3 linked regions of the Cellulophaga algicola DSM 14237 genome follow. The main gene of each other region encodes a partner of the protein of the gene in region 3 in a complex. Links are inferred from orthologs where the notes say so. Each region holds a gene or a part of one and is shown on either strand. Other genes may lie near its edges.

Region 1 (3,130 bases), 320 kb from region 3 along the record:
AACATTCTATTTCATTGCACTACTATTTACAGCACTTAGCTTAAATGGATGCAGCATATACAATTTTACTGGTGGTGATGTTGGAGACGCAAAAACTTATGAAGTACGCTTATTTCAAAATTATGCCGCTCAAAGTCCTGGTTCTACCTTTGAACCCGGTTTAGATCGTGATTTTACTAGAGAACTACAAGATTTAATTTTAAACCAAACCAGCTTAGATTTAGTTTCTTCTGGCGGAGATTTGGTATACGAAGGAGAAATTACAGAGTTTAGAATTACCCCTATGACTGCGACCGCTAACCAGACTTCTGCTCAAAACAGGCTGACAATGACGGTAACTGTAAGATTCTTTAACAATAAAAAAGAAGACGTAGATTTTGATCAACGTTTCTCTTTCTTTTATGATTACGGAGCTACTACAAGTTATAGCTCTATAAAATCAACAGCTTTAGAGGAGATTTTTGAGCGTATCACACAAGATATTTTCAATGCATCATTAGCAGATTGGTAATTTTATGAACGTAACAGACTTTACATATCTTTTGCAACATCCAGAAAAATTGGTCTCACCCGTGCAGACGAATCAATTGGATGATATTCTTGATGAGTTCCCTTACTTTCAAGCTGCACGTGCTTTGCAATTAAAAGGCTTAAAAAATTTAAATAGCTTTAAATACAATAGCGCATTAAAGGTTACTGCCGCATACACCACAGATCGTGATGTTTTATTCGATTTTATTACTTCTAAAGAATTTTTACAAAACGGTATAGCCAATAGTATCTCAGGAAGACAAGCCACATTAGCGGATACAGAAATTGAGTATGAAACTATTAGTATTCCTGAAGAAGTAAAAAAACCATTGCTTGATGACTCTATTGAAGACAAAGCGCTACCACAAAGTACAAAAGATGCAGAACAAATATTAGACCCTGCTTTATTTACTTCAAAAGACCCAAAAATTGATATAGCGATTGCAGAAGCTAAAAAAAAAGAAGTGGAAGTAACGATGGGTAGTCCATTACCATTTACTAAAAAAGAAAAATATTCTTTTACCGAATGGATGCAACTAGCCTCTAAAAAACCCATCGAAAGAGAAAAAACAGCCTCAATTGACAACAAAAAAGAGAATAAAGTAAAAAACGAGCCCTTAAAATCAACTGCAAAAAAGGTTTTGAGGAAGAAAAACTTTGATTTGATTGATCAATTCATAGAAAAAAACCCAAAAATAGTTCCCGGAGAAAAAAACGCAGTTCTAGCACCTATTGACGATCCTATGAAAATAGATACAACAGAGTTGATGACTGCCACTTTAGCTAAAGTATATCTGGAACAAAAGAAGTTCAAAAAAGCTATTCAAGCTTACAAAATTTTAAGTTTGAAATATCCAGAAAAAAGTAGTTTCTTTGCAAGCCAAATAAAGTTAGTAGAAAAAATACAAAAAGAAAATAAATGAGCACGTTTACAATATTCTTAATCCTTATTATCATTGTGAGTCTTTTATTGATGTTGGTAATAATGGTACAAAATCCAAAAGGCGGAGGACTTTCTTCATCTTTAGGTGGTGGCGGTAGCCAAGTAGTTGGTGGAGTAAAAAAGACTGGAGACTTTTTAGATAAAAGTACTTGGACTCTTGCGACACTACTTATCGTATTAATTCTTTTATCGAATATTTCTTTAAAAGATGATTACAGAGAAGCAGATTCTAAGCTTTTACAAGGTGGTGACATTGAAAACACAGTTCCTGATTCATTACCAGAACCTATTTCGACTCCTGATTCGGAATAAGTAACACGACATTATATATTTTAAAATGCCAGCTTGGATGACAAGCTGGCATTTTTGTTTTACAAAGTGTCAGTTATTCAGCAATGGCATAATTTCTGCCATCAATAGAGTAATAAAATCAAAACAATTTAATAAAATTTAATCATATGGCTAAAGTTAATATTAAACCATTGGCAGATAGAGTGCTTATTGAACCAATGGCAGCTGAAACAAAAACTGCTTCTGGACTTTACATTCCCGATACTGCAAAAGAAAAACCTCAAAAAGGGAAAGTTGTTGCCGTTGGTCCTGGAACCAAGGATGACTTAGTTACCGTTAAAATTGGTGACACCGTTCTTTATGGTAAATATGCAGGAACCGAGCTTAAATTAGAAGGTACTGACTTTTTAATGATGCGTGAAAGCGACATATTAGCGATTATATAAATTACTTTTTTTATTTCCCTTAAACCGGAAATCTACTAAATTAAATTATACGATTAATTAAACAAATTCTCAGATTCCTGAGGAGGACTTAAAACAAAATTAAAAATGGCAAAAGATATAAAGTTTGATATAGATGCACGTGACGGACTAAAAAGAGGCGTTGATGCACTTGCAAATGCAGTAAAAGTAACTTTAGGACCTAAAGGTAGAAACGTAATCATCAGTAAATCTTTTGGAGCTCCTGTAGTTACTAAAGATGGTGTTACAGTTGCAAAAGAAATAGAATTACTTGACCCCCTAGAAAACATGGGTGCTCAAATGGTTAAAGAAGTTGCTTCTAAAACCAACGATTTAGCTGGTGATGGTACGACTACCGCAACAGTTTTAGCACAAGCAATCGTAAAAGAAGGATTAAAAAATGTTGCTGCCGGTGCTAATCCAATGGATTTAAAAAGAGGTATCGACAAAGCTGTTGAGGCTATCGTAGAAGACTTAGCTAAACAAGCAAAAAAAGTAGGTGATTCTTCTGATAAAATAAAACAAGTAGCATCTATTTCTGCTAACAACGATGAAACAATTGGTGAACTAATCGCTAAAGCATTCGGAAAAGTTGGTAAAGAAGGTGTTATCACTGTTGAAGAAGCCAAAGGAACAGATACGTATGTTGATGTTGTTGAAGGTATGCAGTTTGATAGAGGATACCTTTCTCCTTACTTCGTTACCGATTCAGAAAAAATGGTTTCTGAATTAGAGAACCCTTACATTTTACTTTTTGACAAGAAAATATCTTCTATGAAAGATATCCTTCCTGTTTTAGAGCCAGTTGCTCAATCAGGAAAACCTCTTTTAATTATTGCAGAAGATGTTGATGGTGAAGCATTAGCTACTTTAGTAGTGAATAAATTAAGAGGTTCTTTAA
Region 2 (4,109 bases), 2.4 Mb from region 3 along the record:
GTAATCTTTAAAAAGTAAATACATATGAAACCAAACACTAAGGATAGGGCTGATGAGATGTAATTTACTTTTAGAATTAGGTTTTTTTTGGTTTTAAGGCGTTGTTGGTGAGCCATTTATTTAGTTTTACTGCTAATAATTTTCCTTAACAGGTGGAATTTCCAAGCATTAAGATAAGTATTTTCTCTATAATACCATCAAAATACAAAGAATCTTATGTAAAACTAAATATGTTTTTTGGTTAAAAGCAAAAACGACAGCCATTATAGGCTGTCGTTTTAGAATATATTTTATATGAAAATTAATGCGCTGTGATCACCCATTCTCCTTTTGAAAGAAGTGGTTCGGCTTGTTTAAACTTTACCGTTTTACTTTCTCCAGACATTACATTTTTAATAGTAACACGGTCATTACGTCCAATTTTTGGAGCTTCACGGGTTATTGTCTCGGTAATTGCAGGTCTGCTTCCTTGATTTTGACCTACAGCTCGATGTTGTGCAGCAAGTTCATCACTATTTAAAACCTCTTCTTTACTAACGTTTAAACTTTCTTTAGGCTCACTAATAGTTTTGGCTTCTTGAATGTTAGTATCGTTGCCATTAGGGATTTCTCCTTTATATAAGAATGCTACAACTTCTTTATTAACGTTTTCAATCATTCCTTTGAATAATTCAAAAGCTTCAAACTTGTAAATTAACAATGGATCTTTTTGTTCGTGAACCGCAAGTTGTACAGATTGCTTCAATTCATCCATTTTACGTAAATGAACTTTCCATGCATCATCAACGATGGCTAAAGTGATATTTTTCTCAAAATCTGTAATCAACTGTTTACCTTCACTCTCATAAGCTTCTTTTAAATTGGTAACAATATTAAAAGTTTTTATGCCATCAGAGAAAGGAACCACAATACGTTCAAATTTGTTTGCATCATCTTCAAATACATTTTTAATTACCCGATTTGCAACGGTAGCACTACGCTCCATTTTATCTTGATAATGTTGGTATGCATTTTTATACAATAAAGATGCTATTTCTTGAACACTTCTCTTTGTAAATTCTTCTTCTGATAACGGGGACGTAATCGAGAAGTATTTAATCAATTCAAATTCAAAATTCTTATAATCACTAGCATTCTTATTTGTTTCCGTAATTACTTCGCAAGTGTCATAGATCATATTTGCAATATCAACCTTTAGACGCTCACCTTGTAAGGCATGACGACGACGTTTGTAGACAACCTCACGTTGTGCATTCATTACATCATCATACTCTAATAATCGCTTACGAACTCCAAAGTTGTTCTCTTCAACTTTTTTCTGAGCACGCTCAATAGATTTGGTCATCATTGAATGCTGAATAACTTCACCATCTTCTAAGCCCATTCTGTCCATCATTTTTGCTACTCTGTCAGAACCAAATAAACGCATTAGGTTATCTTCAAGAGATACATAGAATTGTGAACTTCCTGGATCTCCTTGACGTCCAGAACGACCTCTTAATTGGCGGTCAACACGACGAGAATCATGACGTTCTGTCCCAACAATTGCTAAACCACCTGCTTTTTTAACGGCTTCTGATAATTTAATATCGGTACCACGACCAGCCATGTTTGTAGCAATAGTTACAATACCAGCTTTACCAGCTTCTTCAACAATATCTGCCTCTTTTTTATGCATTTTAGCATTCAAAACATTATGAGGAACTTTGCGAATACTAAGCATACGAGATAAAAGCTCAGAGATTTCAACAGATGTTGTACCTATTAAAACAGGTCTTCCAGCAGCAGAAAGTTTAGTAACTTCTTCAATTATCGCATTATACTTTTCACGTTTTGTTTTATAAATTAAATCATTTCTATCATCTCTAGCAATAGGCCTGTTGGTAGGAATCTCCATAACATCTAGTTTGTAGATTTCCCAAAACTCTCCTGCTTCTGTTATAGCTGTACCCGTCATACCGGCAAGCTTATTATACATTCTAAAGTAGTTTTGTAAAGTAACTGTGGCAAAAGTCTGTGTTGCAGCTTCAATTTTTACACTTTCTTTAGCTTCAATAGCTTGGTGTAATCCGTCAGAATAACGACGACCGTCCATAATACGACCCGTTTGTTCATCAACAATCATTACCTTATTTTCCATAACAACATATTCTACATCTTTTTCAAAAAGTGTATATGCTTTTAATAGTTGATTTAAAGTATGAATACGTTCGCTTTTAATACCAAATTCTTTGAAAAGTTCTTCTTTAAGTTCAGCCTCTTGCTCAACATCAAGATTTTGACTTTCAATTTTAGCGATGTCTCCACCAATATCAGGCATTAAGAAGAAGGTAGGATCTTGTTCCCCAGAGATATGTTCTACTCCTTTTTCGGTAAGCTCTATCTGATTATTTTTTTCGTCGATAACAAACCAAAGTGCCTCATCTACTTTTGGCATTTCACGGTTGTTATCTTGCATGTAGTAATTCTCAGTTTTTTGAAGCAGTTGTTTTACACCTTCTTCACTTAAGAATTTTATTAATGCTTTATTTTTTGGTAATCCACGGTGAACTCTTAATAATTGAAAACCACCTTCTTTAGTATCACCAGAAGAAATTAATTTTTTAGCTTCCGCTAAAACGCCTGTTAGATATTGCTTTTGTAAGGTTACAATATCGTTTACTTTTGGTTTTAATTGATCAAATTCTTGAATGTCTCCTTTTGGTACAGGACCAGAAATAATTAAAGGGGTACGTGCATCATCTACCAAAACAGAATCGACCTCATCTACAATAGCAAAGTTGTGCGGACGTTGTACTAAATCACTTGGCGTATGCGCCATGTTATCTCTCAAATAATCAAAACCGAATTCATTATTTGTACCGTAAGTAATATCTGCATTATAGGCTGCGCGTCTACCATCAGAATTTGGTTGATGATTATCTATACATTCTATAGTAATACCGTGAAATTGAAATATTGGAGCCATCCAAGCGCTATCACGTTTGGCTAAGTAATCATTTACCGTTACTAAATGAACTCCATTACCTGTCAATGCATTTAAATATAAGGGTAAAGTTGCTACTAAAGTTTTACCTTCTCCTGTGTGCATTTCAGCAATTTTGCCTTCATGTAATGCAATACCACCAATAAGCTGAACATCATAATGTACCATGTCCCAGGTAACCTCTTTACCAGCTGCATTCCATGAATTCTGCCAGATAGCTTTATCACCTTCTAAAGCAACATACTCTTTTGTTCCAGAAAGCTGTCTGTCATACTCAGAGGCAGTTACTTCTATTGTAGTATTATTAGCAAAACGTTTTGATGTTTCTTTGACAACAGCAAAGGCTTCTGGTAATATAGCTTTTAGCGTTTTTTCAGAAATTTCATAAACTTCCTTTTTAAGGGCGTCTATTTCTGCGTAGATATCTTCATTTTTGTCAATATCTTTTGAGTTTTTCACTTCTGCTTCAAGCGCCTGAATCTGATCGTTAATGACTTGTGTGTCATTTTTAATTTGTGCTTTGAATGAAAGTGTTTTATTTCGGATTTCATCATTGCTTAAACCAGCAAGTTCTTGTTCGAAAGAATGAATCTTATCTATGATAGGTTGTAGTTCTTTGACATCTTTCTTAGCCTTATCGCCTACAAAAACTTTTAAAACAGAATTTAAAAAACTCATACGGTAAATTATTTTTTTTAATCTATGCTATAACCATACCAAAGGTATTATGCCGGAATAACATGACAGAATGAACTATAATAAACAGCAATATTGATAATGCTGTCACTCAAGTTCAAAATTAAGTAAAAAAAAAGCCTCAAATGAGACTTTTTTAATGTTATTACGTTAATATTTTAATATTCGTCCTCGTTCCAAAGGTAATCTTCTTCCGTTGGGTAGTCTGGCCAAATTTCTTCGATAGATTCGTAAATTTCACCGCCTTCTTCTTCCATAGACTGTAGATTTTCTACAACCTCTAGTGGAGCTCCGGTTCTAATTGCATAATCTATCAATTCGTCTTTGGTAGCTGGCCAAGGTGCATCACTTAAATAAGACGCTAATTCTAAAGTCCAATACATGTTAGTGGTATTATTTTAATTTTTTGCAAAACTAAATTTTAAAA
Region 3 (2,995 bases):
ATGTTATTGAAAGATGCTGTTACGTGAGCTTCACCTACAGATTCTACAATTACCTTACGTTTCTTTGCAACTTTTGTATTTGACTTTGCCATATTTTTAAGTTTCTAGTTGTTAGTTCTTAGTTATTGGAATCCTAAACCTTTCGATTTCAGACAGATTCTTCTAACGTCCAAATACTAATGACTGTCTAATTATTATTTAGTTGCTTTTTTCTTGTTCGCAACAGTTTTTCTCTTACCTTTTCTAGTTCTAGAGTTATTCTTAGTTCTTTGTCCTCTTAATGGAAGACCAGATCTATGACGAATACCTCTATAACAACCAATATCCATTAAACGTTTAATGTTTAATTGAGTTTCAGAACGAAGTTCTCCTTCTATAGTAAAAGCCGAAACTGATTCACGAATACGACTAATCTCATCATCGTTCCAATCAGACACTTTAGTATCCTCACTTACTTGGGCATTTGCTAAAATTTCTTTAGCTCTACTGTTACCTACTCCGAAGATATAAGTAAGAGCAATTACCCCTCTTTTTTGTTTTGGTATATCAACACCTGCAATTCTTGCCATAACTACCCTTGTCTTTGTTTAAATCTAGGATTCTTTTTGTTTATTACGTACAATCTACCTTTTCTGCGAACAATTTTGCAGTCGGCACTCCTTTTTTTTAATGATGCTCTAACTTTCATCCTATTATCTTAATATCTATATGTAATTCTTGCTTTACTCAAATCATAAGGGCTCATTTCTAATTTTACCTTATCACCCGGAAGTAATTTTATATAATGCATACGCATTTTGCCTGAGATATGGGCTGTAACAACATGACCATTTTCTAACTCTACACGGAACATTGCATTTGACAATGCTTCAATGATGCTACCGTCTTGCTCTATTGCTGATTGCTTAGCCATAACTTATGCTACCTTTCTATTTTTACCTGTCTTCATTAAACCATCATAATGACGATTTAACAAATACGAATTAACTTGTTGTACTGTATCTATTGCCACACCCACCATAATTAAAAGTGAAGTACCACCATAAAACATTGCCCAACCTGGTTGAACATCCATTAGCTTAACAACTATTGCAGGCAATACAGCCAGCAAAGCTAAGAAAATAGATCCTGGTAACGTAATTAAAGACATAATCTTATCTAAAAAATCTCCAGTTTCTGCTCCAGGCCTAATTCCAGGGATGAAACCGCCGCTTCTTTTTAAGTCATCGGCCATTTTATTCGTTGGAACTGTGATTGCAGTGTAGAAATATGTGAATACAATGATTAAAAATGCAAATAATAAATTATAAGCCAATCCAAAAATATCTTGGAATTGAACTTCCATCCATGCACCCCATACCGTATTATTAAATGTTTTCCCAATTAATCCTGGCGCAAACATAATTGCCTGTGCAAATATAATTGGCATAACACCTGATGCATTTAATTTTAATGGAATATACTGTCTAGTTCCCATTGCATCTTTCTCATAACCGCCAGAAGCAGATCTACGAGCATATTGCACTGGTATTTGCCGTGTAGCCATTACCAATAAAACACTTAGTAAGATTACAACAAACCAGATGATAACTTCAATTAAAACTAACATTGGACCTCCTGTACCTTCCCATCTAGAAATAGCTTCTTGAGCGAAAGCTTGAGGCAATGTTGCAATAATACCAACCATAATTAATAAAGAAATACCATTACCAATACCTCTATCAGTAATCTTTTCGCCTAACCACATTGCAAACACCGTACCTGTTACTAAAATAATAACCGCAGGTATCATGAAATCTAAACCTTTTCCAAGAACAAAAGCACTATCTGGAACACCAAACTGACTTAAACCCAATAAATAGGTTGGAGCCTGCAGGATACAAATACCAATAGTTAACCATCTTGTAATTTGGTTGATAGTTTTTCTTCCACTTTCACCTTCTTTCTGAAGTTTTTGCAAGTAAGGAATAGCTATTCCCATTAATTGTACTACAATAGAAGCAGAGATATAAGGCATAATACCCAATGCAAAAACAGAGGCTTTTGCAAAAGCACCCCCTGTAAAAGCATTTAATATTCCAAAGATTCCGTTTTCAGTACCAGAAGTCAAAGCTCCTAGTTGCGTTGTATCTATCCCTGGAAGCGCAATTTGCGCTCCAAATCTATATACTAACAATAAACCAAGAGTAACAAGAATTCTTCCTTTTAACTCTTCAATCTTCCAAATATTAGATAATGTCTCGAAAAATTTCTTCATAGTGTATTTCTTATAAACTTATTGCTTCGCCACCAGCAGCTTCAATAGCCGCTTTAGCAGTAGCAGTAAATTTATGTGCTGATATTTTAAGAGAAGTTTTTAACTCACCTCCACCTAATATTTTTACTAAATCAGATTTTCTAGCTAATCTAGTTTGAATTAAAACTTCTAAGTTAACAGCATCTTTAACGATTCCATTATCTACAAGTAGTTGTAATTTATCTAAATTAATACCTGCGTATTCCTTTCTGTTAATATTTGTAAAACCAAATTTAGGAACACGTCTTTGAAGAGGCATTTGACCACCTTCAAAACCAATCTTTTTAGAATATCCAGATCTAGATTTAGCACCTTTGTGCCCTCTAGTGGCAGTACCACCTTTTCCAGTACCCTGTCCACGTCCTACAATCTTACCTGCACGGTGAACTGAGCCTTCAGCTGGTTTTAAACTATTTAAATTCATCTTTATATTTTTTTAAGCTTCCTCAATTGAAACTAAGTGGTTAACTTTAGCTATCATACCCATAATACTAGGAGTATTCTCATGTTCTACAACTTGACCTAATTTTCTTAAACCAAGTGCTTCAAGAGTTTTTTTCTGTCTAAGAGGTTTTTTAATACCACTCTTAACCTGTTTTACTTTAACTTTTGCCATAATACCTTAATTTATCCCTTAAAAACTTTTTCAAGAGAAATTCCTCTTTGTGAAGCAACTGTTTTAGCATCTCTAATTTGCAA

The links.
Region 1: secY (region 3) and secG share a complex: the UniProt entries of both Escherichia coli proteins name them as parts of the sec protein translocase complex. The link is inferred for Cellulophaga algicola DSM 14237 from one-to-one orthologs.
Region 2: the proteins of secY (region 3) and secA are in contact, whole or in part, in a crystal structure (PDB 3DIN), measured with the Thermotoga maritima proteins. The link is inferred for Cellulophaga algicola DSM 14237 from one-to-one orthologs. Residues at the interface, in WP_004081795.1 of Thermotoga maritima: Glu108, Gly109, Glu110, Glu111, Ala236, Glu237, Arg238, Arg239, Ile240, Thr241, Ile242, Gln243, Tyr244, Ala245, Arg246, Arg247, Val248, Thr249, Gly250, Arg251, Arg252, Val253, Tyr254, Gly256, Ala257, Ser258, Thr259, Tyr260, Leu261, Pro262; in WP_004082002.1 of Thermotoga maritima: Glu261, Ala262, Arg263, Lys300, Ala301, Arg302, Thr303, Ile304, Ile305, Leu323, Tyr324, Asp325, Pro326, Val329, Ser330, Tyr333, Ile336, Lys340, Phe345, Val349, Glu363, Phe364, Tyr374, Ser375, Gly376, Gly377, Glu393, Ile395, Thr482, Ser483.

The regions. Positions count from the first base shown.
Region 1 is NC_014934.1:1,022,451-1,025,580, forward strand. The notes cover bases 147-3,118. They hold secG (preprotein translocase subunit SecG), read left to right. Parts: upstream 147-1,450; coding sequence 1,451-1,786; downstream 1,787-3,118. Other genes in these bases: CELAL_RS04405 (LptE family protein), read left to right, coding at 147-511; CELAL_RS04410 (hypothetical protein), read left to right, coding at 516-1,454; CELAL_RS04420 (co-chaperone GroES), read left to right, coding at 1,933-2,211; groL (chaperonin GroEL), read left to right, coding at 2,317-3,118. Outside these bases: more of CELAL_RS04405, read left to right, coding at 1-146; more of groL, read left to right, coding at 3,119-3,130. UniProt on the Escherichia coli protein: Subunit of the protein translocation channel SecYEG. Overexpression of some hybrid proteins has been thought to jam the protein secretion apparatus resulting in cell death; while this may be true it also results in FtsH-mediated degradation of SecY.
Region 2 is NC_014934.1:3,070,118-3,074,226, forward strand. What follows is about bases 102-4,052. They hold secA (preprotein translocase subunit SecA), read right to left. Parts: upstream 3,665-4,052; coding sequence 302-3,664; downstream 102-301. Other genes in these bases: CELAL_RS13280 (sensor histidine kinase), read right to left, coding at 102-116; CELAL_RS13290 (DUF2795 domain-containing protein), read right to left, coding at 3,841-4,052. Also shown: more of CELAL_RS13280, read right to left, coding at 1-101; more of CELAL_RS13290, read right to left, coding at 4,053-4,065. UniProt on the Escherichia coli protein: Required for protein export, interacts with the SecYEG preprotein conducting channel.
Region 3 is NC_014934.1:702,100-705,094, forward strand. What follows is about bases 88-2,924. They hold secY (preprotein translocase subunit SecY), read right to left. Parts: upstream 2,258-2,924; coding sequence 917-2,257; downstream 88-916. Other genes in these bases: rpsK (30S ribosomal protein S11), read right to left, coding at 88-92; rpsM (30S ribosomal protein S13), read right to left, coding at 195-569; ykgO (type B 50S ribosomal protein L36), read right to left, coding at 572-688; infA (translation initiation factor IF-1), read right to left, coding at 698-913; rplO (50S ribosomal protein L15), read right to left, coding at 2,268-2,720. Also shown: more of rpsK, read right to left, coding at 1-87; more of rpsE, read right to left, coding at 2,925-2,995. UniProt on the Escherichia coli protein: The central subunit of the protein translocation channel SecYEG. Consists of two halves formed by TMs 1-5 and 6-10.